DNA from 2 places in the Mesorhizobium sp. M6A.T.Ce.TU.016.01.1.1 genome. Region 2 is predicted to be linked to the other one. Evidence: predicted binding sites of a transcription regulator. Region 2 holds the regulator's gene; the other holds the start of a gene.
The links. Region 2 encodes PhoB, which activates phosphate uptake and scavenging genes when phosphate is short. Its sites were predicted from a motif close to TGTCATNNANCTGTCAT; they were not measured.

Region 1: the regulator PhoB is predicted to act here: its motif matches at 4,657-4,673, upstream of phnF (phosphonate metabolism transcriptional regulator PhnF).

What each region holds. Positions count from the first base shown of each region.
Region 1 covers NZ_RZTJ01000010.1:134,388-148,770, forward strand. The annotation lists gene EOC94_RS19525 (sugar ABC transporter ATP-binding protein) at 1-1,494, shown strand, start outside; gene EOC94_RS19530 (ABC transporter permease) at 1,491-2,456, shown strand; gene EOC94_RS19535 (zinc-binding alcohol dehydrogenase family protein) at 2,528-3,547, shown strand; gene phnF (phosphonate metabolism transcriptional regulator PhnF) at 3,889-4,632, opposite strand; gene phnG (phosphonate C-P lyase system protein PhnG) at 4,755-5,216, shown strand; gene phnH (phosphonate C-P lyase system protein PhnH) at 5,216-5,827, shown strand; gene EOC94_RS19555 (carbon-phosphorus lyase complex subunit PhnI) at 5,829-6,941, shown strand; gene EOC94_RS19560 (alpha-D-ribose 1-methylphosphonate 5-phosphate C-P-lyase PhnJ) at 6,938-7,849, shown strand; gene phnK (phosphonate C-P lyase system protein PhnK) at 7,846-8,622, shown strand; gene phnL (phosphonate C-P lyase system protein PhnL) at 8,683-9,390, shown strand; gene EOC94_RS19575 (DapH/DapD/GlmU-related protein) at 9,387-10,001, shown strand; gene EOC94_RS19580 (DUF1868 domain-containing protein) at 10,077-10,781, shown strand; gene phnC (phosphonate ABC transporter ATP-binding protein) at 10,905-11,762, shown strand; gene phnD (phosphonate ABC transporter substrate-binding protein) at 11,909-12,817, shown strand; gene phnE (phosphonate ABC transporter, permease protein PhnE) at 12,891-13,865, shown strand; gene phnE (phosphonate ABC transporter, permease protein PhnE) at 13,870-14,383, shown strand, end outside.
Region 2 covers NZ_RZTJ01000001.1:402,914-417,296, reverse strand. The annotation lists gene xylF (D-xylose ABC transporter substrate-binding protein) at 1-780, opposite strand, end outside; gene EOC94_RS02165 (ROK family protein) at 1,048-2,295, shown strand; gene phoB (phosphate regulon transcriptional regulator PhoB) at 2,330-3,019, opposite strand; gene phoU (phosphate signaling complex protein PhoU) at 3,036-3,743, opposite strand; gene pstB (phosphate ABC transporter ATP-binding protein PstB) at 3,779-4,594, opposite strand; gene pstA (phosphate ABC transporter permease PstA) at 4,607-6,220, opposite strand; gene pstC (phosphate ABC transporter permease subunit PstC) at 6,213-7,601, opposite strand; gene EOC94_RS02135 (PstS family phosphate ABC transporter substrate-binding protein) at 7,723-8,727, opposite strand; partial or broken gene EOC94_RS02130 (response regulator) at 9,235-9,694, opposite strand; gene EOC94_RS33965 (hypothetical protein) at 9,863-10,099, shown strand; gene EOC94_RS33960 (hypothetical protein) at 10,094-10,396, opposite strand; gene EOC94_RS02120 (DUF2865 domain-containing protein) at 10,421-11,122, opposite strand; gene EOC94_RS34480 (hypothetical protein) at 11,157-11,582, shown strand; gene EOC94_RS02115 (hypothetical protein) at 11,851-12,066, shown strand; gene EOC94_RS02110 (hypothetical protein) at 12,282-12,653, opposite strand; gene EOC94_RS02105 (hypothetical protein) at 13,082-13,966, shown strand.

The DNA.
Region 1 (14,383 bases), on a different contig from region 2:
CTCGAACTCAAGGGACTGGAAAAGCGATATCCTGGCACGCACGCGCTGAAGCCGGTTAACCTCGCCTTCAAGGCCAGCGAAATCCACGCCATTGTCGGCGAGAACGGCGCCGGCAAATCCACCCTGATCAAGCTGCTGACCGGTGTCATGCCGCGCACCTCCGGCGACGTCATCTGGGAGGGCAAGCCGGCAGCGCTGGCGACGCCGCATGAGGCGATGGCGCTCGGCATCAATGCCGTGCATCAGGAGGTCGTTCTGTGCCGCCATCTCACTGTCGCGGCCAACATGTTCCTTGGCGAGGAGGATTCCCGCTTCGGCATCCTGCAGCAGCGGGCCATGGTCAGGGAAGCGCAGAAGATCATCGACGATCTCGGCTTCGATCTGCCGGCGCATGTCGTGCTGGGTGACCTGACCATAGGCCAGCAGCAGCTGATCGCCGCCGCCCGCGCCACCGTGCGCGGCACCAAGTTCCTGATCTTCGACGAACCGACTGCCTATCTCACCCGGAAGGAAGCCGATCAGCTGTTCACGCTGATCCGCCGGCTAAAGGGCGAAGGCGTCACCATCATCTACATCAGCCACCGCATGGAAGAGGTGTTCGAGCTCGCCGACCGCGTCTCGGTGCTGCGCGACGGCACGCTTGTCGGCACCAGGAACATCGCCGAGACCAACGACGCCGAGCTGGTCAAGATGATGATCAACCGCTCGATCGAGCAAGTCTACCACAAGGAGCATTTTACCCCGGGCGCGACGCTCCTCGAAGCCAGAAATCTCTCCGGCAAGGGCTTCGAAAATGTCTCGATGACGGTCCGGGCCGGCGAAATCGTCGGGCTCTACGGCCTGATCGGTGCCGGGCGCAGCGAGTTCGTCACCACGCTCTACGGCCGTCATCGCAAGTCGGCCGGCCAGATCCTCTGGGAGGGCAAGGAGGTTCAGGTCAACTCCGAGCATGACGCTATCAGGCTCGGCATGGCGCTGGCGCCGGAAAGCCGCCGTGACCAGGGCCTCTGCCTCAACCTGCCGGTCGGCCTCAATCTCAATCTGCCGATCTACAAGCGCATCTCCAGCAATCTGCTGATCTCCAGCGCACAGGAGAAGACCGAGGCGGATCGCCAGATCGCCAATCTCAGGATCAAGACGCCGACGCGCAACGCGCTCGCCTCCAGCCTGTCCGGCGGCAACCAGCAGAAGATCGTCATCGGCAGATGGCTGGCGCACGGCGCCAAGCTGTTCATCTTCGACGAGCCGACAGTTGGCGTCGATGTCGGCACCAAGGCGGAGATCTACCGTCTGTTCGGCGAACTGTTGTCCAAGGGCGCCGGCATCATCCTGATCTCGTCCTATCTGCCCGAGGTCTATGAACTGGCCGACACGCTGCATGTATTCCGGCGCGGCAAGCTGGTGGCCACGCATGGTTTCCGCACCGCCAATCATGAGGACATTCTCAATCAGGCGCTCGCCGAGAAACAAGAAAAACCGGGAGGACAGATATGAGCACCGAGGCGATCCCGGCCGAAAGGCCGAAACGCAACTATAACGCGCTGTTCGGGCTGACGCTGCTGGCGCTGCTGGTTCTTTTGTGGATCATCCTGTCGGTGGCGACGCCGAGCTTCGCCTCCGCCAACAATATCTCGAACCTGCTGCGGCAGGGCTCGATGATAGCCATCCTAGCGGTCGGCCAGACCTTCGTCATCATCACCGGAGGCATCGACCTTTCCGTCGGCGCCGTGGTCGGCTTCGCCACCGTCATCGTGGCGATGCTGATCAACGCCGGGGTGCCGGTCTTCCTCGCCATCCTGGTCACCTTGCTGGTCGGTGTCGCCATCGGCATGTTCCACGGCTTCGGCATCGTCAGGATGGGCCTGCCGCCCTTCATCATCACGCTGGCGACACTGACCTCGCTGCGTGGCATTGGCCTTTTGATGACCAACGGCAACTCGATCTCGATCAACAACGACGCCTTCCAGTTGTTTTCGCGCAGCTCGTTTCTCGGCGTCCCCAATCTGTTCTGGATGGTGATCCTGGTCGGCATCCCCGCCTACATCTTCCTGCATCACAGCCGCTGGGGCCGGTATCTGTTCTCGGTCGGCTCCAACGCCGAGGCCTCGCGTCTGTCCGGCGTCAATGTCCAGCGCACCATCTACATGGCCTATACGCTGTCGGGCCTGTGTGCGGCTTTCGTCGGCGTGCTGCTCGCCTCGCGCATCGGCATCGGCAATCCGACGCAGGCCGAGGGCTGGGAGTTGCAGGCGATCGCCTCGTCGGTGATCGGCGGCACTTCGCTGTTCGGCGCCGTCGGCTCGGTGCACGGACCGCTGCTCGGCGCCTTCATCCTCGCCACCATCAACAACGGCGCCAATCTCTTGAACGTCAACGCCTTCTGGCAGCGCATCATTACCGGCGTGCTGATCATCGTCATCGTCTATTTCGACGGCCTGCGTCGCCGCGGCAAGTAGACTATCTTTAACAACCGCCGGCCCGGCGATAGCCGACGGGCCGCGGTGCCAAGAACCGACTGGATCAAAGCATGAAAGCCGTCGTCTGCCGCTCGCCCGGTGAGCTTGTTCTGGAAGACCGCCCGGCGCCAGGCACTCCGCCCTCTGGCTGGGCGTTGGTCGCGGTCAGCCATGTCGGCATCTGCGGCACCGACTATCATATCTTCGAGGGCAAGCATCCGTTCCTCGCCTATCCCCGCATCATGGGTCATGAGGTTTCCGGCACTGTGATCGAGGCCGGCGAAGGCGTCGATCTGTCCGTCGGCGAACCAGTGATCATCAACCCCTATCTCGCTTGCGGCAAATGCATCGCCTGCCGGCAAGGCAAGCCGAATTGCTGCGTCAAAATCGAGGTGCTCGGCGTACACCGCGACGGCGCCATGTGCGAACGGATCCTGGTGCCGGCGCAAAATCTCTATCCGGCAAACGGCCTGTCGCTGGCGGATGCCGCCGCCGTCGAATTCCTGGCGATCGGGGCGCATGCCGTGCGGCGCTCGCTGGCGCAGCCAGGCGCGCGCACGCTGGTCATCGGCGCTGGGCCGATCGGCCTCGGCACGGCGCTGTTTGCTCGCATCGCCGGTCTCGACGTGACGCTGCTCGACATGAGCGCGGAGAGGCTGGGTTTCGCCGCAAACGAACTCGGCTTCGCGACCCTCGACGGTTCGCAGGCGTCTGCGACCGATCGGGTGCGGGAGGCGACCGGCGGCGAAGGTTTCGACGTTGTCTTCGATGCCACCGGCAACACCCAGTCCGTCCAGTCGGCCTTCGCCCATGTCGCGCATGGCGGGACGCTGGTCCTGGTCAGCGTCGTCAAGGACGACATCGTCTTTTCCGATCCCGAATTCCACAAGCGCGAGATGACGTTGATCGGCAGCCGCAACGCGCTGCGCGCCGATTTCGACCATGTCGCCGCCTCGATCCGCGATGGCGCCGTGCCGCTGGCGAAGCTCGTCACCCATCGCACGACGCTGGGCGAGACGCCGCGCGACCTCGCCCGCTGGGCGCATGAGAAATCCGGCCTGATCAAGGCGGTGATCGAAGTCGGGTCATAACACGGCAGGCGGTGAGCCCGGCCCGAATGACAACGCCCCGCGCAGGTCGACCCCCACTCCGTCTCGGCTTCGCCGAGCCACCTCTCCCCCGAGCGACGGGGTAGAGGAAGGGTGCGAGCCTATTGCAGCCAACGCTCCTCAACCAGACTCCCTACTTCTCTCGCCGTCAGCGGGCTCCCTTCCTCTCCCTCCGGAGGGGGGAGAGGTGGCTCGGCGAAGCCGAGACGGAGTGGGGGAAGGCGGTCCTCAAACGCCAAGCCGCTGACATGTAAGCGCGACCGAGCTGGTATGATATCAGCGTGGGTCAGATAAATCACGGTCTCGTATAAGGCCGGCACTACCTACAGCGCCGACAGTTTGAGCTCGACGCGCTCAGCCGGAAACCGCGTTTCGGCGAACTGGATCGGCTGGCCGTCCGGCGTGACGTTGACGGCGGCCGTGACCAGCACGATGGCGCCGGGCTGCAGATCGAGATCGGCAAGGTCGGCGGCATCCGCGTGGCGCGCCGACAGCACCGTCGATTGCCTGAGATAGTCACTGATGCCGAAACGCTGGAGCGAAGCGGTCACCGATCCAGTTTCCGCGATAGCGGTCTCGATGCCTACGAAGCGTTTTGCATCGAACCAGCCGGTGGCACGCGAGACCGGCTGTCCATCGGCTTCACCGCGTGTCTCAAGGCGGATGACGCTGGAACCCTTGGCTAGACCTAAGCCTTCGGCGACACGCCGGCTGGCCGGCTCGACCGCCGACTCGAGCAGCACGCTGCGGCGCTCAGACGCTTGCCCTTGCAAGCCCTCCGAAAAACGGGTGCGGGCGCCGATCGGATAGGACAGGCGCTTGCGCGAAAGCACGAAAGTGCCGCGCCCCTGCTCGGCCCTGAGCACGCCATCCTGCACCAGTGCTGCGATGGCGCTGCGCACCGTATGGCGGTTGACACCATAGCGCTCGGCCAGCGCGACTTCCGGCGGCAGCGCGGTATTCTCGGCAAAGTCGCCGACGGCGATCGAACGCAGGATTTGATCGGCGATCTGCCGCCACAGCGAGACGCCGCTGCGCCGCTCTATGCTGCTGGGCTGCCCGATCATGTCTTGCCCCGATCTTTTCGCCCGTGTCATGCACCCGTCATAGACACGCATTAGATAATAGGTATAATTTGTATAATTGTCTATATCAATAGACAAATTTTCGATGCAAGGGAATGTTAACCATGCGAGGACAGGAAGCGCGCGATCAGGCTCAGCGCAAGGCCGTTATGGCAACGCTGGCGCAATCGACCGGCGACGATATCGTCCGGCTGTGGAACGAAGCCGGCCTGCCTTCTGAGGCGGAACTCCTGCGCGGCCCCGAAACCGGCTTGGTCACCGTGCGCGGCCGCATCGGCGGCGGCGGCGCGCCGTTCAACGTTGGCGAGGCGACGGTCACCCGCGCTACCGTCCGGCTCGCCTCCGGACAGGTCGGCCACTGCTACGCGCTGGGCCGTGACAGGCAGAAAGCAAAACTGGCGGCGATCGCCGACGCGCTCTGGCAGGACCCTGCCCTGCGCCGTGAGGTCGAGACCAAACTCATTGCGCCGCTGCAGGCCGCACTGGCCAGCGCACGTGAACGGCGTCGCGCCGAGACGGCGGCAACGAAGGTCGATTTCTTCACCATGGTACGCGGAGAAGACTGATGGACATCGTAACCCAAGCGATCGAAGGCGGCTTTGCCGATCCGGTGTTCGACGCCCAGACGGTGTTCCGCGCCGTGATGGACGCAATGGCGCGGCCGGGCACCCTGCAGGCTCTGCCGGTCTTTGCCCGCCCGCCGGCGCCGCTATCAGCCACCGCGGGCGCCATTGCGCTGGCGCTGTGCGACAACGACACGCCGCTGTGGCTCGACCCCGTTTTGCAGGCCCCGGTAGCGGTGAAATCCTGGCTCGGCTTCCACACCGGCGCGCCCCTGGCCAACACGCCGGCCGATGCGCATTTCGCGCTGATCGCCACGCCGGCCGAAATGATGGCGCTCGACGGCTTCTCACAAGGCACCCAGGATTATCCCGACCGCTCCACGACGCTGATCCTGCAAGTCGGCGATCTCGTTTCAGGCGCCCCTCTGTTGCTCGAAGGTCCTGGCATCGAAAAGACTGCAAGCATCGCGCCGGCACAGATGCCGCGCCATTTCGTCGAACAGTGGAAGCAGAACAACCAGCGCTTTCCGCGTGGCGTCGACATCGTCCTCGCCACCCCGGACGGCGTCGCCTGCCTGCCGCGCACGACGCGCATCAAGACGATGGAGGCGTGATATGTATGTCGCGGTAAAGGGCGGCGAAGCGGCCATTGCCAACGCCCACGCCCTGCTCGCCGACCGCCGGCGCGGCGACCGCTCGGTGCCGGCGCTTCGCCTCGACCAGATCGTCGAGCAACTTGCGCTCGGCGTCGACCGGGTGATGAGCGAAGGCTCGCTCTACGACAGGGAATTGGCGGCGCTCGCCATCGTCCAGGCGCGCGGCGACATGATCGAGGCGATCTTCCTGGTTCGCGCCTATCGCACGACGCTGCCACGCTTCGGCTACACCAAGGCGATCGACACCGGCGCGATGCTGGTCGAGCGGCGTGTCTCGGCGACCTACAAGGATCTTCCCGGCGGCCAGCTTCTCGGCCCGACCTTCGACTACACCCACCGGCTGCTCGATCCCGAGCTTGCCGCGGGCCGCGACGTCGCCGAGCCGCAGCAGCGTGCCAGCGAGGCGGAAGCCATGCCCCGTGTCTCCGCCATCCTCGCCCGCGAAGGCCTGATCGAGCCCGACGGCGACATGCCGCAGGACCATGTCCCCGGCGACATCACCCGCGAGCCGCTGGAATTCCCGATGGCGCGCGACATCCGCCTGCAGGCGCTGTCACGCGGCGACGAGGGTTTTCTCCTCGCACTCGGCTATTCCACCCAGCGCGGCTATGCCCGCAACCACCCCTTCGTCGGCGAGGTTCGCATCGGTGAGGTCGAGTTGGAACTCGATGTCGCGGAGCTGCCCTTCGCGGTACCGCTCGGCTCCGTTCGCGTCACCGAGTGCCAGATGGTCAACCAGTTCAAGGGCTCGGCCAAGGCGCCCCCGCAATTCACCCGCGGCTACGGCCTCGTCTTCGGCCAGAGCGAGCGCAAGGCGATGGCCATGGCGCTGTGCGACCGGGCGTTACGCGCTTCGGAATTCGGCGAAGATGTCGTCGCCGCGGCCCAGGACGAGGAGTTCGTCATCTCGCATTCCGACAATGTCCAGGCGACCGGCTTCGTCGAGCATCTGAAGCTGCCGCACTATGTCGACTTCCAGGCCGAGCTCGACCTCGTGCGCCGCATGCGCGCCGAGCATGATGCTCGCGAAAACGCCGGCAAAGCCGAGGAGAAAAGGGAGGCAGCGGAATGACCGCACAACCGACCGACATCGCCACCTACAACTTCGCCTATCTCGATGAGCAGACCAAGCGGATGATCCGCCGGGCGATCCTCAAGGGCATCGCCATTCCCGGCTATCAGGTGCCGTTCGCCTCGCGCGAAATGCCGATGCCCTATGGCTGGGGCACCGGCGGCGTCCAGGTCACCGCTTCGATCATCGGCCCGGACGATGTGCTGAAGGTCATCGACCAGGGCGCCGACGACACCACTAATGCCGTTTCGATCCGCGCCTTCTTCAAGAAGGTCGCCAATGTCGCTGTCACCACCGAGACGGCGAAGGCGACCATCATCCAGACCCGCCACCGCATCCCAGAACATCCGCTGACATCGGGCCAGGTGCTGGTCTATCAGGTGCCGATCCCCGAGCCGCTGCGCTTCCTCGAGCCGCGCGAGACCGAAACGCGCAAGATGCATGCGCTGGAGGAATACGGCCTCATGCATGTGAAGCTCTACGAGGACATTGCCAGGCACGGTCGCATCGCCACCACCTACGCCTATCCGGTCAAAGTCGAGGGCCGCTATGTGATGGACCCTTCGCCAACACCGAAATTCGACAATCCGAAGATGCATCGTTCGCCGGCTTTGCAGCTATTTGGCGCCGGCCGCGAAAAGCGCATCTATGCGCTGCCGCCTTTCACCGATGTGGTCAGCCTCGACTTCGAGGACCATCCGTTCGAGGTGCAGACCTTCGACCAGCCCTGCGCGTTGTGCGCGGCTGAGAACGTCTATCTCGACGAGGTCATCCTCGACGATCATGGCGGCCACATGTTCGTGTGCTCCGACACCGATCATTGCGAGAAGCGGCGCGAACAAGGCCATCGCGGCCGCCTTGCGCCTGAAACCCCTCTTGCCCTGGAAAAAACGGAGCCGGCGCAATGACCGACGAGCCGCTGCTGCGCGTTTCAGCGCTCTCCAAATTCTATGGCTCGCGCGTCGGATGCGAGAACGTCACCTTCGACCTGTGGCCGGGCGAGGTGCTGGCGGTGGTCGGCGAATCCGGTTCCGGCAAAACGACGCTGCTGAACTGCCTCTCGACCAGATTGTTGCCGAGCTCCGGCACCGCCAGCTACCGCATGCGCGACGGCCAGTTTCGCGAGCTCTACCGGATGAGCGAGGCCGAGCGCCGCTTCCTGATGCGCACCGACTGGGGCTTCGTCCACCAGAACCCCGCCGACGGACTGCGCATGACGGTGTCCGCCGGCGCCAATGTCGGCGAGCGGCTGATGGCGGTGGGCGACCGCCATTATGGAAAAATTCGCGCCACCGCAGTCGACTGGCTGTCGCGCGTCGAGATCGACGAGGACCGCATCGACGACGAACCGCGCGCCTTCTCCGGCGGCATGCGCCAGCGCCTGCAGATCGCCCGCAACCTGGTCACCGGGCCGCGGCTGGTGTTCATGGACGAGCCGACCGGCGGCCTCGACGTCTCGGTGCAGGCACGCCTGCTCGATTTGTTGCGCGGGCTGGTCACCGATCTTGGCCTCGCGGCCATCGTCGTCACCCACGACCTCGCGGTGGCGCGGCTTTTGTCGCAACGCATGATGGTGATGAAGGATGGCCGCGTCGTCGAAAGCGGCCTCACCGACCGCGTGCTCGACGATCCGCGCGCGCCTTATACGCAATTGCTGGTTTCCTCGATTTTGCAGGTTTGACGATGGCGCCAAGTCACCCCCCTCTGGCCTGCCAACGAACGACGATTGGAGCACCTTCTGATGGCAACCCCTCTCGTCGTCTCCGATGTCGCCAAGAGCTTCACCATGCATCTGCGCGACGGCATCAAACTGCCTGTCGTCGCCGGCGTCTCGTTCTCGATCAGGAGCGGTGAATGCGCAGTGCTCGGCGGCCCCTCTGGCGCCGGCAAGAGCTCGATCCTGAAGATGCTCTACGGCAACTACGCCGTCGACGCAGGCCAGATCATCGTCCAGCACGAGGATGGGCTCATCGATCTCGCAACGGCCAGCCCGCGCACCGTGCTTGCCGTGCGCCGGCTCACGATCGGCTATGTCAGTCAGTTCCTGCGCACCGTGCCGCGCGTCTCCGCCCTCGACGTTGTCGCCGAACCGCTGGTCGAGCGCGGCGCGGACCGTGAGGTCGCGCGCAATAAGGCGCGCGCCTTGCTGGCGCAGCTCAACCTGCCCGAAAAACTCTGGATGCTGCCGCCGGCGACCTTTTCCGGCGGCGAGCAGCAGCGCGTCAACATCGCGCGCGGCTTCATCACCGAGCACCCGATCCTGCTGCTCGACGAGCCGACCGCCTCGCTCGATGCCAGGAACCGCGACGTGGTGATTGCGCTGATCGCGGCCAAGAAGGCGGCTGGCGTCGCCCTGCTTGGCATCTTCCATGACCACGACGTGCGCGAGGCGGTAGCCGACCGCGTCATCGACGTGACCGCTTTTGCCGCCGGGAAAATCGCCGCATGACCAGAAAACTGTCGGAAGCGCCGCTTGTCCACGAGACGGCGGAAGTCGAGAACTCGACGCTTGGCCGCTGGACCGAGATCGCCGACCGCTGCCGGGTTTCGGAAAGCACGTTGGGCGACTATTCCTACATGATGCAGGACTGCGGCGTCTGGTGCGCGACGATCGGCAAATTTGCCAACATTGCCGCCAATGTGCGCATCAACGCCACCAACCACCCGACCTGGCGGCCGACGCTGCACCATTTCACCTACCGCGCCTCGGACTATTGGGACGACGCCGAGCACGAGAGCGAATTCTTCGCTCAGCGTCGCGCCAAGCGCGTCACCATCGGCCATGACACCTGGCTTGGCCACGGCTCGACCATCCTGCCCGGCGTCAACGTCGGCGATGGCGCGGCGGTCGGCGCCGGCGCCGTGGTGTCGAAGGACGTCGCGCCCTACACCATTGTCGGCGGCGTGCCGGCGAAACCGATCCGCGAACGCTTCGACCGCCGCACGGCGGAACGTTATCAGGCGCTCGCCTGGTGGGATTGGGACCATATCAGGCTGCGCGCCGCGCTCGACGATTTTCGCGCGCTTTCGGCGGAAGCGTTTCTGGAAAAGTACGGCTGACCACAGGACGAACCCGCCCGTTTCACACCTCTGACACATGACTCGGACAAAGGCGGTCTTTCCCTGGAGATCGCCATGCCCATCAAACCTTCGCTCGCCGGATTCTTTGCCGGCTCGAACCCGAACCCTCCCGTGCATCTCGGCACGCGCTACGACACGTCAGGCAATTTCCTGACCGAGCCCGGCAACACGGTCGTCTGCCATCTCGTCAGCGGCTCAGCTTCCGAAACGGCGGTCATCGAAGTGCGTGAGCGGATGCGCGTTATGCCCGATGCCGACAGGCTGGCCTTCACGCCGATCTCCAGCCTGCATATGACGCTGTTCCAGGGCATCATCGAATATCGCCGCCGGCTTCCCTACTGGCCTGAGGATGTGCCCCTCGACACAAGCATCGACGACATGACACGGCTCTATCTGGAGCGCCTGAATGGCGTCGGGGACCATGGCGCGTTTAAAGTCAGGGTTGTCGATGTCGTGCCGACCGGGCTTACCGTTACCGGCGTGTCGGACCAGGACGAGCGCATCATGCGCGCGTGGCGCGATGCCCTGTCGGTGCCGTTCGGATACCGGCATCCCGATCACGACAGCTACACTTTCCACATAACTTTCGCCTACCAGATCCGGCACCTCGACGACGAAAGGGCCTCGCAATGGCAACAGCTATTCGATGACTGCCTCTCGCTGCTCGCCCTTCAGGCTCCAGTGATCGAGCTGCGGCCTCCGGCATTTTGCAGCTTCAAGGACATGAAGTATTTCGAGGAGCTTCTTGTCCTGGGCTGACGGCGCGACGTCTCTGCCTGTGGGCAGTAACAAAACTGACATCAATCCGACACCGCAGGTTCATGCGGCTGCGCTAGCGAGGGTCAACGGACCTTCAACTGCGACTGGACTGGAACCTGCCCCATGTCAGCAACCTCAGCCACGCTTGAAATCCGCGGCGTCACCCGCCGGTTTGGCAAGAACACCGCCGTCAGCAATGTCGATATCTCGATCCCGCATGGTCAGATGGTCGGCATCATCGGCCGTTCCGGTGCCGGCAAGTCGACCCTTTTGCGCATGATCAACCGCCTCATCGATCCCAGCCAAGGGTCGATTTTCTTTGACGGCGCCGAAGTCTCCAGCCTGCGCGGCTCGCTGCTCAGGCGCTGGCAGCGCGACTGCGCCATGATCTTCCAGCAGTTCAACCTGGTGCCGCGTCTCGACGTGCTGACCAACGTCTTGCTCGGCCGGCTCAATCACCGCTCGACCGTTGTCAATCTGCTCGGTGTCTTTTCTCGCGAGGAACGGGCCGAGGCGATCGCGGCGCTCGAGCGTCTCGACATTGCCCGCACGGCGCTGCAGCCGGCCGGCACCTTGTCCGGCGGCCAGCAGCAGCGCGTTGCGATTGCCCGTGCCATGATGCAGCAGCCGAAGGTGATCCTTGCTGACGAGCCGATCGCCTCGCTCGACCCGCTCAACGCCAAGGTGGTTATGGATTCGCTGCAGGACATCAATCTGCGCGAGGGCATCACCGTCGTCACCAATCTGCACACGCTGGATACCGCGCGCACCTATTGCAACCGCATCATCGGCATGGCCGCCGGCAAGGTCGTGTTCGACGGCCCACCCGAAGACCTCAACCGCGAAGCCGTGCGCATGGTCTACGGCGCCGACAGCAATGGCGGCGAAATCTCCGAGGCCATCACCTCGACCAGCGTCACCATCAAGCAAAAAATCGCCGCATCCGCCGGACCGCTCGAGCCCGCATTTCCGGGCTACTAGTTCCATGATCCCGACAAGTGGATACCGGTATCCGGAAACGATCATGGACAAGCAAAAGAGCGCCTGGATCGCCGGCCCACGTCAAGGGCGCTGTCAAAATTCGAACGCTACCGGCGCGATGCCGGAACCAACAGGAGAGACGCGACATGTTTAGAAAGATGCTTTTCGGTGCTGTTTCCATCATCGCCATGGCGATGGGCGCGGTTCAGGCACAGGACCTGAAGGAATTCCGCGTCGGCATTCTGGGCGGCGAGAACGAAGCCGACCGTCTGCGCAACTACCAGTGCTTCGCCGACCACATCAAGGAAGTGCTGGGCGTCGAGAAAGTCTCGCTGTTCCCGGCCGCCGACTACGACGGCGTCATCCAGGGCCTGCTCGGCGGCACGCTTGACTATGCCGAGCTCGGCGCTTCCGCCTATGCCAAGATCTATCTCGAAAACAAGGACGCGGTTGAGCCTATCCTGACGACGGTCCAGACCGACGGTTCGACCGGCTATCATTCGGTCATGGTCGCCCGTGCCGATTCCGGCATCAAGACGCTCGCCGACATGAAGGGCAAGAAACTCGGTTTCGCCGATCCCGATTCGACTTCGGGTTACCTGATCCCGGTCACTTCACTGCCCAAGGACATCGGCATGGATGTGAAGAGCTACTTCGCGTCGACCGGTTTTGGTGGCGGCCATGAACAGCTCGTCCTCGAGGTCCTGAAGGGCACCTTCGATGCCGGCACCACCTGGGCTTCCGGCGTCGGCGACTTCAAGGACGGCTACAGCTCGGGCAATCTGCGCAAGATGGTCGACAAGGGCGTCCTCAAGATGGACGATCTTGTCGAATTGTGGCAGTCGCCGATGATCCCGAACGGCCCGCTGGTGCTGCGTGCGTCGATCGATGCCGGCGCCAAACAGAAGGTCACCGATTTCCTGACCAAGCTTCCGGAAACCGATCCAGCCTGTTTCTCGGCGATACAGGGCGGCGACTTCAAGGGCTATTCGCCGGTCACCCCGGAATTCTATCAGGCAATCATCGACGCCCGTAAGGCGAAGATCGGCTCGTAAGTAAACTGCCACAACGCCGCCGGGGCCATGTGCCGCCGGCGGCGTTGCCGCATCATGGGCCAGGGATCGATAAATGAGTGCGACCGACGTTTACCGTGCGCCTGCGCTTTCACCGGAGGGAGCCACTGTCGAGCGGCACTGGCGTGACCTCGCCGCCCGCCGGCGCCTTTACACGATCGGAGGCCTGGTTTTCCTGTTTCTCGCGCTCTCTGGCTCGCTCTGGTTCGCCAACGAAACCAACGCCGGAAAGTTCTTCGACCGCCTTCCATATATCGCCGACTTTTTCACGGAATTGAAGCCGCGCGACTGGTTCGATCCGGTGCGCGCGCTGTTCGACCTGCCGTCCCCCTACGACGATGGCAGCCTCAAGTTCGACTACCCCGAAGGCCGGGTCTACCTGACCCAAAGCATCTACGTTCCGGAATACTTCTACCGGATGATCGAGACGCTGAACATTGCCCTGTTTTCGACGCTGGTGGGCTCCACATTCGGTTTCCTGCTCTGCTTCCTGGCTGCGGGCAATATCACGGCCAGCCGCTGGCTCCGTTTCACCACGCGCCGCTTCCTTGAAATTGTCCGCGCCTTTCCGGAAATCGTCATCGCCGGCTTCTTTCTGGCGGTCTTCTCGCTAGGACCCATTCCGGCGATCCTCGCGGTCAGCATCCACACCGTCGGCGCACTCGGAAAAATGTTCTTCGAAGTGGTCGAGAATGCCGACATGAAGCCTGAAGAAGGTTTGCGAGCCGTTGGCGCCAACTGGGTCGAACGCGTGTGGTTCGGCATCGTGCCTCAGGTTCTGCCCAACTTCATGAGCTATTTCCTGCTCCGCTTCGAGATCAATGTGCGCGCTTCGACCATTCTCGGCGCCGTCGGCGCCGGCGGCATCGGCGAATCCCTGCGTCTTTCGATCAGCCGGGGCCATGAGGCCAAGACCATCGCCATCGTCTTCCTGCTGTTCTGCACGATTGTCGCCGTCGATCAGTTTTCGGCGTGGCTGAGACATCGTCTTGTCGGCCGGCAAGCGTTCGCATACGGGCGCGGAGAGTAATGCGATGAACGCCGACGCCATCAACGACATCGCCACTCGCCATCCGAATGCGTTCCGGCGATCCCTATGGAAGCGCTACGCCACCCCGCTCGGTATCGTTCTCTGCATCCTCTACACATTCTATTGCGCGTGGTTCTTCTCGATCGTCACCGTTCTCGAAAAAGCGAACTGGAACCTTGCCGGCGCGTATCTCGCCGACTGGGTGTCTTACGAAATCCGGCCTGACATCGAATTCAAAGACAACCATCTGACGATCGACTACTCCCGCTTTTCCAAGCTGGGATCCAATCCAAATCCCGACTGGGTGGCCAAGCAGATGGCGGTGATCGAGCGGCGGGTCGACGCAGCGCCAGCACCGGCGAGCGCGACCGGCAAGTCGTCGCAGGATTCGTTTATGGCGCCTGGCGCGCCGACCGCCGAGAATCCAGCCGTCCCGTCAGGCCAATCCGCTCCGGCTGTGCCTGAAACGGTGCGCGAAAACGCCGTCGTGGCCGCGACTGTCACTCTTGGCAATGGTC
Region 2 (14,383 bases):
GGTCTGTGTGCCGAGCGCAATGCGGTTCAGCGCTGCATGGTCGCCGTCCTGGCCGGACACCGGGACGGATCCGGCCAAGCCTTGCGCCGTCAGCGCCGCGACGACGCCACCGGCGGTGCCGTCATTGGCGGCAACCACCGCATCGACCTTGTTGTCGTTGGCGGTCAGGAACTGTTCCATGTTCTTCTGGGCGTTGGCGGGAAGCCAGCCGTCGGTATACGCCTCGCCGACATTCTTGATCTTGCCGCTGTCGATGGCATCCTTGAGCACTTCCATGGAGCCGGCGAACAGGAAATCGGCATTCGGATCGGCGCCCGAGCCCTTGATGAAGACGTAGTTGCCTTCCGGCGCGACCTTGAACACTTCGCGGGCCTGCATGCGGCCGACTTCCTGGTTGTCGAAGGTCAGATAGAACACGTCCTTGTTCTCGATCAACCGGTCATAGCCGACGACCGGAATGCCTTCGTCCAGCGCCTTTTGCACCGCCGGCCCGATGGCCGACGCATCTTGCGCAAGGATGATGAGCGCGTTGGCGCCCTGCGAGATCAGGCTCTCGACATCGGTCAGCTGCTTGCCGGGATTGGACTGCGCATCGGCGGAAATATACTTGTCGCCGGCGGCCTCGATCGCTGTCTTCATGGCGGCTTCGTCGGTCTTCCAGCGCTCTTCCTGGAAGTTCGACCACGAAACGCCAATGACCTTGTCCTTCGCCTGTGCGACCGACGCGAGCGTCAGCGACATGGCGACCCCCGCCAGGATGGCGGCTGCGAATCTCTTCATGATAGTCCTCCCTGCGCCGCGATACGGCGCGACCAAACTGGCCCGAAGGCCGGCACAAAGGCTCTATTTTTTCGAGCCTCGAAAAAATACTGGTCCAACGCCGAAGCGCTGTCAACATCAATTCTGATGGATTTTGATGTCCCTGCCGACTTTTTTCGAGCCCCGGAATAAACAATGACAGGGCCTTCTGCTTCTGCCAGTATTTGTCGGACGCTACCGACGGCTTCCGGTTCATGAGCGGCCGCGGCAAGAGGGAGGAAGCAAAGGATGTCGGTTGGAATCCGTCATGACGATTTGCGTCGGCGCAACCGGGCGATGGTGATTTCGGCCGTACGCCGGGCAGGCCAGCCGTCGCGAACCGAGATCGCCGCGACCACCGGCCTCAGCCATTCGACCATATCGGCGATCTCTTCCGACCTCATCCAGGAAGGCATCCTGACCGAGAGCAAAGCGAGCGAGACCGTTTCGCTGAAACGCGGCCGGCCGCAGGTCGGCCTTAGCCTCAATCCGGAAGCGGCAGCGGTGTTGGCCGTCGTGTTGTCGCTGAATTTCCTTTCGGTCGCCGTCATCGATTATGCCGGACAAGTGGTCGCCGAGGAACAGCGCCGGCTGGACACGCTGACCATGTCGCGCGACGAGCTGATCGACGAATGTGTCGCCATCGTCCGGCGCCGGCTCGAAGATCCCGATCTCGATGTCCAAAGCGTCGCCCGCATCGCGCTGGCGATCCAGGGCATCACCGATTCCCATGCGCGCGCCATGTTGTGGTCGCCGATCACGCCGCAGACGAACATTGCCTTCGCCGACATTCTGGAACGTGAGTTCGGCATCCCGGCCATCATGGAGAACGACTGCAACATGATGGCCGTGGCGCTGCGCTGGCGCGACCCGGATCGCTACCGCGACGATTTCATCGCCATCCTGCTCTCCCACGGCATCGGCATGGGGCTGGTGCTGAAGGGCGAACTGTTCACCGGCACCCATTCCTCAGGCGGCGAATTCGGCCACATGATCCACCGGCCGGGCGGCGCGCTTTGCCGCTGCGGGCGGCGCGGCTGCGTCGAGGCCTATGCCGGCAACTACGCCATCTGGCGCAATGCAAGGCAGTTGAGCGAGAACGCCGAGCCGGTCGCCGATGTCAGCGACGCCGAGATGCGGGCACTGGCGGCCCGGGCGCGCCAGACGGACGGACCCGAGCGCGAAGCCTACCGCAAGGCCGGCGAAGCGCTCGGCTTCGGGCTCGGCAGCCTGTTCGCGTTGATCGATCCGGCGCCGGTCGCCATGGTCGGCGCCAGCGCTGCCGCCTTCGACCTGATCGAGCCGGCCCTGCGCGAGGCCATCGCTCAGACCGCCGGCGGTCAGCATTCGGGTTCGATTTCCTTCGACACTGAGCCGAACGAGCTGCCGCTGATCCGCGAAGGCTGCGCCATGCGAGCGCTGAGCTTCGTCGACCAGGAGATTTTCGCGCCGGGCGCGCAAGGGAAGTCCGGCACGGCCAGGAAGCACGTGGCCTGAATGGAAGAACGCAGCTTGAATTTAGGCAGTCTGTTCAGTCTTCCCTGATCGCATAGCCCGCGCCGCGGATGGTGCGGATGACATCGGGCATGCGGCCATTGTTGACCGCCTTGCGCAGCCGGCCGACATGGACGTCCACCGTGCGCTCGTCGATGTAGATCGTCTCGCCCCAGACATTGTCGAGCAACTGGCTGCGCGAGAACACCCGACCCGGGTGCCGCATCATGAATTCGAGCAGCCGGAATTCGGTCGGCCCGAGCCGGATCTCGCTCTTCTTGCGATAGACCCTGTGCGATTCGCGATCGAGCATGATGTCACCGACCTTCAGCACGCTGGACAGCACTTCGGGCTTGGCGCGGCGCAGCAGCGCCTTGACCCTGGCCATGAATTCCGGTGTCGAGAACGGCTTGACCAGATAGTCGTCGGCCCCGGTCGAGAGGCCGCGCACCCGGTCGCTTTCCTCGCCGCGCGCGGTCAGCATGATGATCGGCAGCCGCTCGGTTTCGGGACGCACCCGAAGGCGACGGCAAAGCTCGATGCCCGAAACCGCCGGCACCATCCAGTCGAGCACCAGAAGATCGGGCACGTTTTCCTGAAGCCGGATTTCGGCCTCGTCGCCGCGCGTCACCACCTCGACCTGATAGCCTTCGGATTCCAGATTGTAGCGAAGGAGGACGCCCAGCGGCTCTTCGTCCTCCACCACCATGATGCGCGGCGCGATCATCGGCCGGTTACCCCTGTCATGTCGCCGACGCCGGCATCGTCGTTTCGTCGAGCTTCGGCCGATCCGCCGGCAATTGCTGCCCGGTCACGACATAGTAGGCGTTCTCGGCGATGTTGGTGACATGATCGCCGATACGCTCGAGATTCTTGGCGCAGAACAGAAGATGCGTGCAGGCGGTGATGTTGCGCGGATCCTCCATCATGTAGGTCAGGAGTTCGCGAAAAACCGCCGTGTATTTCACGTCGATCTTCTCGTCGGCGGCGCGCAGCTCTTTCAACGCGCCGGCGTTGCGCGACACATAGTGCTCGACCACGCCGCGGAGCTGCTCGAGAACGAGATCCGCCATCGCGTCGATACCGTGCGAGAGATTACGCGGCGTGGCGCTCTGCCCGACGGCGCTGACCCGCTTGGCTATGTTCTTGGCTAGGTCGCCGATGCGCTCGAGATCGCCGGCCATCCGGATTGCGCCAACCACGGCGCGCAGATCTTGCGCCATCGGCTGCCGCTTGGCGATCAGCGTGATCGCGCTGTCGTCGAGTTCACGCTGCCGCGCATCCATGATGGCGTCATCCGAGACGACGCGCTGCGCCATCGCATTATCTGACGCGAGCAACGCGCGGATCGAGGCTGCGACCATCGCGGCGGCAAGCTCGTCCATGTCGCGGATCAGCCTGTCGATGTGCTCCAGTTCCTCGTCGAAAGATGCGACGGTATGTTCACCCATGATACTGTCCTCGTGCTCGAAATTCGCCGGACCGCTTAGCCGAACCGGCCGGTGATGTAGTCCTGGGTGCGCTTGTCGTCGGGGTTGGTGAACATCTTGTCGGTCGCGCCCTCCTCGACCAGATAGCCGAGATGGAACATCGCCGTGCGCTGCGACACGCGCGCTGCCTGCTGCATCGAATGGGTGACGATGACGATCGTGTAGTTCTGGCGCAGTTCGTCAATCAGTTCCTCGACACGGGCGGTGGCGATCGGATCGAGCGCAGAACACGGCTCGTCCATCAGGATCACTTCCGGTGACACAGCGATGGCGCGCGCAATGCACAGGCGCTGCTGCTGGCCACCGGAAAGGCCAGTGCCCGACTCGAGCAGGCGATCCTTGACCTCGTTGAACAGGCCGGCCTTCTTCAGGCTCGATTCGACGATGCCGTCCAACTCCGCCTTGCTCCTGGCCAGACCGTGAATGCGCGGACCGTAGGCGACGTTTTCGTAGATCGACTTCGGAAACGGGTTCGGCTTCTGGAACACCATGCCGACGCGAGCTCGCAGCTCGACGACATCGATTTTCGGGTCGTAGACATCCTCGTTGTCGAGCGTGATCTTGCCGCTTACCCGCGCGATGTCGATCGTGTCGTTCATTCGGTTCAAGCAACGCAGAAAGGTCGACTTGCCGCAGCCCGATGGGCCGATCAACGCCGTCACCTGGTTCTCGCGGACATCGAGATCCACGTCGAACAGAGCTCGCTTCTCGCCGTAATGAACGGAGACCTTTTCGCCCTTCATCTTGATCGAAGGCTCGTTGGTTCCGCTACTCAGTTTCTGCTCGACGCTGGCTTCCGTCATGATGTTCATATCCTCTACTCCTTACCAGCGCCGCTCGAAGCGCCTGCGCAGTATCACCGCGATGGCATTCATGATGACCAAAAACACCAGCAAAATCAAAATCGCCGCCGAAGTCTTCTGCTGGAACCCCGCTTCAGGAAAATCGGCCCACATGAATATCTGCACCGGCAGGATCGTCGCGGGATCGGTGAAGCCACCGGGAATGTCGACGATGAAGGCGACCATGCCGATCATCAGCAACGGCGCGGTTTCACCCAGCGCATGCGCCATTCCGAGGATGGTGCCGGTCATGATACCCGGCATCGCCAGCGGCAGGACGTGATGGAATACGGTCTGGACCTTGGACGCTCCGATGCCAAGTGCGGCCTCGCGGATCGACGGTGGCACGGCGCGCAGCGAAGCGCGTGAGGCTATAATGATGATCGGCAGGGTCATCAGCGCCAGCACCATGCCGCCAACCACCGGGGCCGAGCGCGGCAGGCCGAAGAAATTCAGGAATACGGCAAGTCCAAGCAGGCCGAAGACGATCGAAGGCACCGCCGCCAGATTGTTGATATTCACTTCGATGATCGTCGTCAGCCGGTTCTTGGGCGCAAATTCCTCAAGATAGATCGCCGCCGAAACGCCGATCGGGAAGGCGATGGCGAGCGTTACGATCATGGTCAGGAACGATCCGACGACCGCGCCCCAGATACCGGCCAGTTCCGGCTCGCGGCTTGCGCCGGTGAAGAAGAAGATCGAGTTGAACCGGCTTTCGATCAGGCCGGCGCTCTTCAGCGTGTCGAGCCAGACGATCACCTTGTCCGAAATCTTTCGCGATGCTTCCGGCGTGTCGATGACCCGCAGGAATGCCTGGCCGCTTGCGGCTGGCGCCGTGCTGTCCAGCGCCTCGATCACCGTGCCCTTTGCGACCGCCGTTCCGTTGGCCCCAGGCGACAGCGCGGTCAGCTTGACCGTGCCGCCGTTGAACGCGACCAGCAGCGACGACGCGCCGCTCGTCAGCGTGAGCATGCCGTTTTCGCCCTCGGTCGCGCCATGGCCGCGCGCCAGCGCCAGCATGGCATCGTCGCCGAAGGTCAGATCGATGTCGCCGCTGGTTTGCGAAGGCGTGACGCTTGTCGAAATCGCTTCGTCCGAACCGACGTCGGCAAGCAAACCCTTGAGATAAAGATCGGCAAAATCGTCAAGTGGAACCGCATAGTCCACAGTTCCTCCGAGCATCCCCGGATCAGCAGCGATATCTTTGCGCAGGAACACGCCTGTGCCCGTGGAAATCAGTCCGCGCAGCAGGCGCTTGTCCTGACGGCTCGTCACATCCGGAAATTTTGCCGTAAGCGCTTCCTGGGCGATGGCGTCGTAGTTGACGGCGTCGAGTTTCGCCGGGTCTACCTTGGCCGCCGAAAGATCGATCGGCAGCGTCAGATAGTTCTGCCGCAGCGCCGGGATCGCCTGCGTGACGATCGTCGACAAGAGCAGCACAAGGAACAAGCCGGCCAACGCGACGGCTGCGGCGCCAAGCCATTTGAACCACGTTTCCGCGCGGTAACGGCCCTTCAGCCGTGCCTTCGCGGCATCGTCGGTATGAATGCTGACCGGCCGTCTGCCGGCGCCGAATGACGCGATCGCATCAGTCATATTGCTCTCGGTATTTCTGGACGACGCGCAAAGCGACGATGTTGAGGGTAAGCGTGATGCAGAACAACACCAGGCCGAGCGCGAAGGCTGCAAGCGTCTTGGCGCTGTCGAATTCCTGATCGCCCACAAGCAGCGTCACGATCTGCACCGTCACTGTTGTGACCGCTTCGAGCGGGTTGGCCGTGAGATTTGCCGCCAGCCCTGCGGCCATGACCACGATCATTGTTTCACCGATTGCGCGGCTGACTGCGAGCAGCATCGCCGAAACGATGCCCGGAAGGGCCGCCGGAAGGATCACCTTGCGGATGGTTTCAGACTTGGTCGCGCCGAGGCCGGCGGAACCGTCCCTCAGGGATTGCGGAACGGCGTTGATCACATCGTCGGAAAGCGAGGAAACAAAGGGAATGATCATGATGCCCATGACCACGCCTGCGGCGAGCGCGGATTCTGACGCAACGTTGAGACCCAGGCTTTCGCCCAGACCACGGAAGTAGGGCGCAACCGTCAGCGCAGCGAAGAAACCGTAGACGACGGTCGGAATGCCAGCAAGGATTTCCAATACCGGCTTTGCGACCGCGCGGACGCTTTTGGAGGCGTAATCCGAAAGATAGATCGCAGCCATCAGCCCGATAGGCGCAGCTACCAGCATGGCAATGAAGGTGATGAGCAACGTGCCGGCAAAGAGCGGCACCATGCCAAAAATGTCCTGGTTGACCGCTCCGGCTTCCGCTCCGGCGCCGGTGAAGGCGCTCTGCGGCGACCAATGTGTGCCGAACAGGAATTTATAGAGCGGCACCTGTTGGAAGAACCGCAAGGATTCGAAGATGAGCGACAAGACGATACCGATCGTCGTCAGGATCGCGACCGCCGAACAGGTAATCAAGAATGCGCGAAGAACGCGCTCGACAACGTGGCGCGCCCGGTAGGCCTGCGCGATGCGCGAATAGGCCCAGTAAAATCCGGACGCGGAAAGCATGAGCGCGACGGCCCAGATGATCCAGCTGCTGCTCGTATGGATCGATTTGTAGACGGCCGCGGCCGCCTCTTTCGTGGGATCGGCGAAGCCGACAAGCCCGCCAAAGGCCATCGCGCGAGCGTCGCGGATGAAAGCTTCGACCTGCGGAATGCCCATTCCCGACAGCTCGGCGGAGAAGCGGTCGGCAATGATCGACGATTCAATTCCCGGCGTCACCATCGACCACAGCACGATCGCAAGCAGCGCGGGACCGGCGGCAAAAAGCGCCAGGAACATGCCATGCTGGCCAGGCAGCGAATGCAGCCGGGCGACGTCGCCATTGACACTGGCAATGGCGCGTGTGCGGCCTATCCAATAGGCCGCAGCAGCCAGAACTAACAGAAGAACAACGAGATAACCGACCATGATTCAGGACGTCCCCTCGACCGCCGGCCATTCACCGGCTCAAAGCACGGGACGTTGGTCCCGCGCTTTGTGCTTTAGAGCATGAGGGTCAGAGCGGATATTTGCCCGGACCCCAAAAAAATCAGGAGCCCATGCCCTTCAGGGCCTTGGCGTTTTCGGCCCACGTGGCGCGCTCGGCGTCCGGCAGAGGGATCAGGCCCTTGTCGGCCAGATAACCCTCAGGACCCCATGCACCCTCCGAGGTATACTCGGCGATGAACTCTTGCATGCCGGGGATGACGCCGACATGCTCTTTCTTGGCATAGATAAAGAGCGAGCGGGAAACGCCGTACTTGCCGGATGCGATGTTCTCGAAGGTCGGCTCGACGCCGTCGACCTTGTGGCCCTGCAGCTTGTCGGCATTCTGGTCAAGGAACGAGAAACCAAAGATGCCGAAGGCATTGGGGTTGGCTTCCAGCTTCTGGACAATCAGATTGTCGTTTTCGCCGGCCTCGACAAAAGCGCCGTCTTCGCGGATTTCGCCGCAGCCCTTTTCATTAGCCGCCTTCACTTCTTCCTGGCAGGCCGCATCCATGACGAGTTCAACGAACGCGTCGCGCGTGCCAGACGTGGGCGGCGGGCCAAGCACTTCGATCTTTGTCGCGGGAAGCGACGCATCGACATCCGACCAGTTCTTGTAGGGGTTGGCGACGACCTTTCCGTCAACTGCGACATTCTTGGCGAGCGCCTTGAAAACCTGCTCCTTGGTCAGATCAACGACAGTCCCTGCCTTCGAGTTGGCGAGCACGATGCCGTCGAAGCCGACCTTGATCTCGACCGGCGTCACGCCGTTTGCCTTGCAGGTTTTAAGCTCGCTGTCCTTGATGGCGCGCGAGGCGTTGGTGAAGTCGGCGGTATTTTCGCCGACGCCCTGGCAAAACAGCTTCATGCCGCCGCCGGTGCCGGTCGATTCGACGACCGGGGTCTTGATCTGTCCGCTCTGGCCGAGCTTTTCGGCGACAGCCGTGGTGAAGGGGAACACTGTGGACGAACCGACGATTTGAATCTGGTCGCGCGCGGCGGCATAACCAGCCGACGCGGCGAGCGCAAGCGCCGCGGCCGACGCCGTAAGGAGGAATTTCTTCATGTGGCCTGCTCCTGTTCGGAATATGGTCTCTCGGCGCCATTCCTTCGGCGCCCGCTGAGGCCAATAGCCCCCGATTATAACAGTCGCATGACAGTTTGATGTCAGCCCGGTAACGCCGCACAGCCATGTCGAAAGGGAAGCGCCGCGGGTCTCGCCGGCACAGCCGTGGTTTGCCGCTGGAATCAGCAGCTTGCACGGTTTCCAGCCGGCATTTCCCTTCGACTGGCGGTGCAAATTTGCGCCGAAAAAGAAAATCCGGGCGGGAGCGCGTTGCATGCGGCCAAAGGAGGTCATGGCCGCGCCATCGCCGAAACAGGTCCGTTGGGGTAAATCTGACCCTGTTTCTTGCCGGCGGTCGCTGCTCCCGCCCGTAACTGGAGGGGCGGAGCTCGAATGTGCTTATTGTCCCAACCCGGCGCACGCTTTGGTATGGTGCGATCGCACCATAGTCTCGTCCGCAATGCGTCGCCGAATCTCAGCTGAATTTCTTGCAGCCTGACCGGATGCCTATCCCGCGTTGCGCTGGATTTCGCCGTCCGCGCCGAGCCAGCGTTCGACCTTTTCCAGCAAGGCCCTGGGCTGATGGGCTTGGGCAGATAACGTCCATGCCCGCCTCCAGGCACCGTTCGCGATCACTCTTCAGTGCGTGCGCGGTGACGCCGACGATCGGGACGTGCGCGCCGGTCTCTTCTTCCAGCCGCCGAATAGCGGCGGTCGCTTCGTGGCCGTTCATCTCAGGCATCGAAACATCCATCAGGATCATGCGCGGATTGAGCCTGCCGAAGGCATCGAGCGCCTTGCGGCCATTGCCGACGATCTCGAAGCCGTAGTCGGTTTCGCCGAGAATCTGGGTGAAAACCATCTGGTTCACCTCATTGTCCTCGGCAACGAGGATGTCCAGCCGATGCCCGGTGCCCGCCGGCGTGCTGGTGCGGGGACGAACCGGTGGCGGCTGCAGCAGCGCCCGCCCGGACGCGGCTCCATATACGGGCAGCGGCGGTTGCACCGGCGATGACTGCGCCATGTCGTTCTCGGAACCGTCGGCCGGCGGCGCGCCGGAATGTGCCCCACAAGCATCAACGTTCCGCTAACCTTAACGGACCGTGACCAGTGCATCGGATTTGGAATTCGCTCGTTGCGCCGCTCCAAGCTGGGGCGAATTCGCATTCGCCACACTGCAGCGCCGCGCCTCGTTTCGGGCGCGCTACGGACGCTGCGGCCCTTTGATTTTGCCCGCGATATTCCGACGGTTGCCGCTAGAACCGAAGCGGCGTTACAATCCCGCAAGGGTGTTGCCGATGTTGGGACGGATTCTGCCTTTTTTGCTGTGCCCGATGCTGCTGTTCGGGAGCGGCTGCTCGCGCAGTTATGACGGCACCGTCGTCATTCCAAGGCCGCTCGATGTCCGGCGGTTCTGGGACAGGCCGCCGCAGCAGGCGCAAGCCGAACAGCCCCAGTTGCAGACCGATGTGTTTCCTGTCGCGCCCGAAACGCCGACAAGAGCCGCGGTCCGCAGAACCAACACCCCCGTGGCGCCGAGAAGGCAAATCACCAGGATTTCCAAAGATCCGCCGACGCCGTCATCCGAGCCGGCAAAACCGCTCACCTGCAGGAATGTCAGCCAACCCGGAAAACGGGTCCGCATGGTCTGCGAATAGCCGACCGGCATTGCGGTGACCTGAACTCCACGGGGTCAGTTTTCGGGGAAGAAAGCCGGTCCGACCACCCTTACCGGCCGCGTTGCGGTCAATTTTTCGATCGACTGATGCTGGGCGGCGCCCTTGGCTTCGGCAGTGGGAGCCCCGAGATCCGGAGCTTTGGCATCGGGTCCGAGAATTTCCGCAACGGCGCCAAGATCCGGCTTTGTCGTCGGCAATGGAATGATGGCGTTGGCCATGTTGGCGGGTGTTACCGTCCGCGCCCTGAGTTCGGCGACCCGCCGGGAATACCGCTTGACGCTACAAGCCTTGAAATTGGCGTCGTCGCGGTACCGGAAAGCGGCCGCAAGCTCCGTATAGGGTTTTCGCGTCTCGAGAGCGACCATCGCTTCGGTCTCGAGGCTGGCATCCTCCAGCGTATAGAGGTCGACACCGGCATCGTCGCAAATGTAGCGGCACTGATCGACGGTCTCCTTCAGATCGTCTCTTTTGGCGAACTGCGATTTTGGCGCGGGGAAGAAATATCCGTCCGACAGGCGCACGCAAAACAGCATCGGGCTGCCAGCATATTTCAGGCCAGCGGACTGGGTTTTGGCTGCCGAACGCTGGTCCTGCTGCTGCTCTTTCTGCCGATTCTGTTGCTTGGCGGTGGGCGCGCAGCCCAGGGCGGCGAACCTGGCCCGCAGGCCGGCTGTATTCCTGCCCGCATTCGATGCGGCCGCGATCTGGCGTTGCACCTCTGCCTTGCTCCTGACGAGATCGGCACAAGGGTTGAAGAAGAACCCGACCAGCGAACTTTTGGCCGAACATTGGCGCTGTTTCTCCAACCGTTGGATCGCAACAAGCTGCCGGCGAAACTGCGCAAGCTGCGGGCTCGACCCGCCGCCGCGTTCGGCCGAACGCATTTGGCTTTTGATCGCGCTGCAACTATCCGCGTATGAAGAGGAAGTGCCGAGCATAAATGCCGTCACCAATACCGGCACAAGAAACATGTCAGACCAGAAGCGTGTCATTGGAGCGACCATTGCCATTGTTTCTGCCGATAACCTGGAACCGCATTCTTTGTTGATGGTGAATAAGGGTTCTCTAAATGAGCACCACCTAATTCCAGCGAGATTGCAGTTTCAAGAGACTTTAATACTAGTGTATTACATGTATTCGCGTAAATTCAATATTGCACTTTTGTTTCAAGATTGAGACGAAACCAAAAACAATGCCGGCTACCCGCGCCACTGCCGAAAATTTGACCTGACTGGCAGGTTTCGGACTCCTCGATCGACCGGTGAATTTCCGATCAATCCGGCGTTACCGGCAGTTTCGCACTGAAACCTTTGTCCTGTCTTCGGCGTTAAATGGCCATTGCAGCCGCGCGTCCCTTTGGGCGAAAGGCCGCTGTAACGTTTTGATTTGGCGCATGGTCCTTTCCGGTCTTGGGCCATGCGCTGGACGGTCAAAGGAGACGCGCATGTCGATTCACTTCACTGTCTCGGGCCTGACCAGAAATCTGTTTCATTCGCTTGGACTGGACCATGAGCGCGCGCCGAGACCTCTCAGTCCTGAGCAAAATCTTTTGCTGGAATGCTATCTGTCCGGCCAGATTCCGGAATCGGCCTGGAGCGACTACGTCTTCGAGACACCGGAATTGGCACGCCATGTCAACGCGAGGCGCGGGCAGCACTAGTGCATGTCGCCCAAAAGTGCGCAGCGGTTTTGGGCGAACGACATGCATAAAAACAAAGGCTTAAAGCGCGTCGATTGAATCCGTTTCAACGCGACGCGCTTTAACATCTCGTACCGGATTTCGGCCCGATCGCTTTGGGATGGCGCCACCGGACTACGCGTGGCTGAATGCGCCCGCCCGGAAACGAGCGGGCTTTTGCTTGGGGTGACGCCCGATTACTGTTTGGGCGAGCTGAATTGCAGGGTGAAGACGTTGCCTGCAATCCCTTGGGCGAGCGCCGGCGAAAAGCTCAGCGGCAAGCAGTCTTCCACGGCGGCGATCGCGGCATCGACAAAGGATTGCCGTGCCTTCGCGTCGCCGGTCACGTTGATGGCAGCCGGCCTGGGCGGGCCGATCAGCGTGCCATTGCGCTTGAAGCTGAAGCTCAACGTGACGGTTGAATTCCCGGCATCTGCCGGCGGGGTCCAGCACGCCTGGATCGCAGCCCCGACATCATCCATGGTGTTGAGCGATGCGGCATTCGATTGACAGGTGGCGCCTGCCAATACCGCGCCCGCAATCACCCACAGCCCTGCAGCGCGTTTCATTGCAAGTCCTCGTCCTTCCGCCTTGCCCGCACAGCGATATGGTACGGACAATGGCGACGATGACAATATGTTTTGCGAAGGCTTGATGCCCGGCAATTCGCGAAGTCAGGCCGCAGTTTCCCGGGCGAAATGGCCCTTGAGAGCAAAAAGGCCGGCACATGGCCGACCTTTCCTTTTCACCTCGCCCGCGCCAGTACATCCGTGGTCACGGATTGGGGGTGAATTGCCGATCAGTAGATAGGGCTTTGGTTAACAAATCCTTAGCTGGCGGGCTGCTCACCGACGCGTCCTGGCCAACCTTGATCGGCGTTTTCGTGATGAATGCGGAAAGTCGTTTTTAAAACCAGCACAGACTATTAATCGTTGTGCACCAACATGTTGGCGCGTGAGACATATCGAAGTAACTATCGTATTCTGGAAGTCGTTTTATGGCCGTGCTTGGCGCCCTCCCTCCCGACGTTCTCTGTCGACCAATTCGCGAAGCTGATTGGGAAGGGGTGGTCGACTGCCTGTGCCGGGGCTTTCCGAAGCGTGACCGGAATTACTGGATACAGGCGCTGACCCGTTTGTCGCAGCGGCCTGCCGTCGCCGAGTTCCCACAATACGGCTTGGCTTTGGAGAAGGCTGGTCGGATCGTTGGCGTTGTGCTGACCCTATATACCCGTTATCGCGGGCAGGAAGGGGACGAAGTCCGCTGCAACCTTTCAAGCTGGTCCGTCGACGCGGAATCCCGTCCCTATGGCGCCAAATTGGTTACGACGATTCTCAAGCAAAGGGACGTGACGTACACGAATATTTCGCCGGCGCCCGCGACATTAAAGGCTAACTGGGCGCTCGGCTTTCGCCCCTTTTCCACCGGACAATTCGCCTTCTTGCCGGCTTTGAATTCAGTGCCGCAGTCATATCGCGTGCTCGAGGCTCGTCCCGATCTTGCGGAAATGGCGATGCTGCCCGACAGTGAGAGATACATACTCTCGGAACACTCCGCGCTGGGCTGCATGTCATTGATTTGCATTTGCGACGGCGTGGCGTTTCCTTTCGTATTGATGCCGCGCCGAATATTGCGCGGTCTTGTCCCGTGCTATCAGGTCATCTATTGCCGCTCCCTCGCGGATTTGAGCCGGTGCGCCGGCGCTGTGGGGCGCTTTCTCTTGCGAAGCGGCATCCTGCTTTGCGTCGTCGACGCCAAGGAGCCGATTGCAGGTCTGCACGGGCGGTACCGCCACAACAGGGGGCTGAAATATTTCAAGGGCCCCAAACCACCCTCGCTTGGAGATCTGACGTTCACCGAGCTTGTGATATTCGGTCCCTGAACGACAAGCGCAACAACCTGTTGGGCTCTGGCGATGCCGAAAGTGAACCCCCGCCTTGGGCGAGGGTTCCATTTTTGAAGCTACGATCTGCTACTGAACAGGGGCGGTCTGAGCTGGCGGGGTTGCGGGTGCCGGCGTCATCGTGTCGGCTGGAGGTGGCGGCAATTGGCCAGCGGTCGTCGCCTGCGTTCCTCCTGATTGAGTTTGGTCACACGCCGCCAGGGCAGCAAGCGCCAAACCGAACGCGGCGAATAAAGGTAGTTTGCGGGTCATGTACAGTCCCTTCCATGGACGCCACCCGCGCGGCCCCATCATCGGGACCCATGCCCCCAGGTCAACCGTCGCTTCTTCGTCGACGCTTCAAACATTCTTACGTCCAGTAAAAGGCAGGGCTTTCGACCTCTGTTTTAGGTCGGC